2 regions of the Pantoea sp. KPR_PJ genome follow, and region 2 is predicted to be linked to the other one. Evidence: predicted binding sites of a transcription regulator. Region 2 holds the regulator's gene; the other holds the start of a gene.
The links. Region 2 encodes sigma-54, which starts transcription at its own class of promoters, with help from an activator protein. Its sites were predicted from a motif close to GTTGGCACANNTTTCGCTNT; they were not measured.
Positions count from the first base shown of each region.

Region 1: glnK (P-II family nitrogen regulator) is a predicted target of sigma-54. The motif match lies at 1,380-1,399, and genes of this name have one in related genera.

Region 1 covers NZ_JABMIK010000003.1:224,958-227,159, reverse strand. The annotation lists gene amtB (ammonium transporter AmtB) at 1-954, opposite strand, end outside; gene glnK (P-II family nitrogen regulator) at 989-1,327, opposite strand; gene HP564_RS09500 (SmdB family multidrug efflux ABC transporter permease/ATP-binding protein) at 1,585-2,202, opposite strand, start outside.
Region 2 covers NZ_JABMIK010000004.1:214,308-216,509, reverse strand. The annotation lists gene lptB (LPS export ABC transporter ATP-binding protein) at 1-612, shown strand, start outside; gene rpoN (RNA polymerase factor sigma-54) at 660-2,093, shown strand; gene hpf (ribosome hibernation promoting factor) at 2,115-2,202, shown strand, end outside.

The sequences.
Region 1 (2,202 bases), on a different contig from region 2:
CAGACCGGCCAGACCGCCGATCAGACCGATGATCAGTGCACCGCCAACGCCCACATAACCACAGGCTGGCGTAATCGCTACCAGACCGGCAATAAAGCCTGAACAGGCACCCAGCAGCGATGGCTTGCCGCGTACGGCCCACTCACCGAAGGTCCAGGAAAGGACAGCGCCTGCGGTGGCGACCACGGTATTCAGGAAGGCCAGCGCTGCGATTTCATTAGCCGCTGAAGCTGAACCGGCGTTAAAGCCAAACCAGCCAACGTAAAGAATGGCGGTGCCCGTAAAGACCATCGGCAGATTGTGAGGTTTAAAAGCCTCTTTACCAAAGCCTGCACGTTTGCCCACCAGGTAGGCACCGACCAGACCCGCCACCGCGGCGTTAATATGCACCACCGTACCACCTGCGAAGTCCAGCGCGCCGTCCTGAGCCAGGAAACCGCCAGCCCAGACCATATGTGCAACTGGCAGATAGGCCAGCGTGACCCAGACGCCCACAAAGATCAGCACCGCAGAGAAGCGAATACGCTCGGCAATAGCACCGACGATCAGCCCAACGGTGATACAGGCAAAGGAAGCCTGAAACGCCACGTGAATGTACTGATAAAAACTGCCCATAACGGCCGTCAGCTGAATGTTTTTCAGCATTGCCCACTGGAAGCTGCCAAAGAAAGCGTTGCCTTCACTGAACGCCAGCGAATAGCCGTAGACAATCCACAGCACGCACACCAGCGCAAAGGTCACGGCGACCTGGGTCAGCATCGACAGCACGTTTTTGCCGCGAATCAAGCCACCGTAAAACAGCGCGATCCCTGGAATTGTCATAAACAGCACCAGTGCGGTGCAAATCATCATAAATGCGTTATCGGCCTTATCCGCAACGGCAGGTGCCGCCATCGCCAGTGACGGTAACAGCGCCAGGCTGATGAGGCCCAACAAGGTGAGTGCTTTATTCATTTTTTGTCCATCCCATCAGATTACTTAGCCGAAATTACAACGCTGCTTCGTCGGTTTCGCCGGTGCGAATACGGATCACGCGCTGAAGCTCAGCGACGAATATTTTGCCGTCACCGATTTTGCCGGTGTAGGCCGCCTTGCTGATAACATCCACGACTTCGTCAAGCTGATCGTCAGCAATAGCGATATCAATCTTGACCTTCGGCAGGAAGTTCACGCTGTACTCAGCGCCGCGATAGAGCTCAGCGTGACCTTTCTGACGGCCGAACCCTTTGACTTCAGAGACGGTCAGCCCCTGAATACCGATAGAGGAGAGCGCTTCACGCACATCCTCCAGTTTGAACGGTTTAATAACCACGGTAACCAGCTTCATTGCATCCCCTCCGGGTAGTAGGCCAATACGTCAAATCAGATATGCAGTGACAGAAGCAAAGGCTGTGCCAGGAATGAACATGAGTCAGCATGGCGCGAGAAGTGCAGCGCAGCACGGCCTGAAATCACGGAAATAACAAGGGCAGGGAGAAAAGCGAAACAGCAACGCTGAGAGGATGCACTTCTTTGGTGCTTACGGCCTCAAAGAAGTGCATTGATACAGAACATTCTGATAAATGCGCGCAAAAAAGGTGCAATTTACCCGGTGATGACGGCGGCCTTGCCCGACGCAAGTTCATCACCTGCCTGCTGAAGCTGAAACATCTGCCAGTAGCGCCCCTGCTGTGCCAGCAGCGCGGCATGATTGCCCTGCTCTACCACCTGGCCTCTGTGCAGAACCAGAATCGTATCCGCTTCCGTGATCGTAGAGAGACGATGGGCAATCACGACCAGCGTAGTGTACTGGCGCAGCTGACGCAGGGTCTGCTGGATCGCCTGCTCGGTGCCGGAGTCGATATTGGCGGTTGCCTCGTCAAGGATAAGAATCTGTGGCATGTCGACCAGCACCCGCGCCAGCGCCAGCAATTGCTTTTGCCCGACTGACAAATTGTTACCCTGCTCGCCCAGGCGCGTATGGATGCCCGCTGGCATCTCGCGCGCCAGCGAAGCCAGCTGCACCTGCTCCAGTGCCTGCCATACCGCTTCCTCGCTGATATCGCGGCCCAGGCGCACGTTGGCCAGCAGCGTATCCGCCAGCACCACCGGATCTTGCTGCACCATGGCGACACCGCGCCGCAGCGTCTGATGGCTGAGCTGGCTGACCGGACGGCCGTCCAGCGCGATTTCGCCGCGCGTCACCGGGTAGTAGCCCATCAG
Region 2 (2,202 bases):
GGCGCAGGCAAAACCACCACGTTTTACATGGTCGTGGGCATTGTGCCGCGTGACGCTGGCCGCATCGTTATCGATGAGGACGATATCAGCCTTCTGCCGCTGCACGCCCGCGCACGCCGCGGTATCGGCTACTTGCCGCAGGAGGCGTCAATTTTCCGCCGCCTCAGCGTCTATGACAACCTGATGGCCGTGTTGCAGATCCGTGATGATCTGACGGAAGAGCAGCGCCAGGATCGCGCCAATGAGCTGATGGATGAATTTCATATTGCCCACCTGCGCGACAGCATGGGGCAGGCGCTGTCAGGCGGTGAGCGCCGTCGTGTGGAGATTGCGCGCGCGCTTGCTGCTAATCCGAAATTTATCCTGCTGGATGAGCCCTTTGCGGGCGTCGACCCCATCTCGGTTATCGACATCAAAAAAATCATCGAGCATCTGCGTGACAGCGGCCTCGGCGTGCTGATTACCGACCATAACGTCCGTGAAACGCTGGCCGTGTGCGAACGCGCCTATATCGTCAGCCAGGGGCATCTTATCGCTCACGGCACGCCAGATGAAATTCTTGCAGATGAGCAGGTTAAACGGGTTTATTTGGGCGAAGAGTTCAGACTCTGATAAGGTGTCGTTAATACGATGTTTGCTTAGGAAATCCTGTCCTGAATATGAAGCAAGGTTTGCAACTCAGGTTCAGCCAACAGCTGGCGATGACTCCACAGTTGCAGCAGGCCATCCGACTGCTGCAACTCTCTACGCTTGAGCTACAGCAAGAGCTGCAGCTGGCGCTGGAAAGTAATCCGCTGCTGGAACAGGCTGACGTACATGAAGAGATCGACAGCCGCGACTATCAGGACGATGAGGTGCTGGACACGCGCGAGGCGCTTGAACAGAAAGAGATGCCAGACGATCTGCCGCTTGACGCAACCTGGGATGAAATCTATACCGCAGGCACGCCTTCCGGTACAGGCACCGACTATCAGGATGACGAGCTGCCGGTCTATCAGGGTGAAACCACACAGTCGCTTCAGGATTACCTGATGTGGCAGGTCGATCTCACGCCTTTTACCGATACCGATCGGGCGATTGCGACCTCGATCGTCGATGCCATCGACGAGACCGGATATCTTACCGTTTCGCTTGATGAAATTCTCGACAGCATGGGCAATGATGAGCTGGCGCTGGATGAAGTTGAAGCGGTGCTGAAGCGTATTCAGCGCTTTGATCCCATTGGCGTGGGCGCACGCGATTTGCGCGACTGCCTGCTGGTGCAGCTTTCGCAGTTTGTGCCTGCTACGCCGATGCTGGCCGAAGCGCGTCTTATTGTCAGTGAACATCTGGATCTGCTCGCGAACCATGATTTCCGCAGCCTGATGCGCGTGACCCGCTTTAAAGAGGACGTGCTGAAGGAGGCGATGCTGCTGATCCAGTCGCTGGATCCGCGTCCGGGCCAGTCGGTGCATACCGGCGAACCCGAATATGTTATTCCCGATGTGCTGGTGCGCAAAGTGGGTAAGCGCTGGACGGTTGAGCTCAATGCGGACAGCGTGCCGCGCCTGCGCATTAACCAGCAGTATGCCGCGATGGGTGGGGCTGCGCGCAATGACAGCGACAACCAGTTTATTCGCAGCAATCTGCAAGAGGCGCGCTGGCTGATCAAAAGCCTGGAAAGCCGCAACGATACGCTGCTAAAGGTAACGCGCTGTATTGTTGAACAGCAGCAGGCGTTTTTCGAGCAGGGCGAAGAATTTATGCGTCCTATGGTGCTGGCGGATATCGCACAGGCAGTGGATATGCACGAGTCCACAATATCGCGTGTGACAACGCAAAAATATCTGCATAGCCCGCGCGGCATCTTTGAACTCAAATATTTTTTCTCCAGCCACGTCAACACCGAAGGTGGCGGCGAAGCCTCCTCCACGGCCATTCGTGCGCTGGTGAAGAAATTAATCTCAGCGGAGAACCCTGCTAAACCCTTGAGTGACAGTAAGCTTACCTCCATGTTATCTGAACAGGGCATCATGGTGGCACGCCGAACCGTCGCTAAATATCGCGAGTCTTTATCTATTCCGCCATCGAACCAGCGTAAACAGCTGGTTTGACAGAAATGAAAAGGAAGACCTATGCAGCTGAACCTTACCGGGCAAAATGTTGAAATCACCGAACCCCTGCGTGAATTCATCAACAACAAATTTGCCAAACTGGAACACT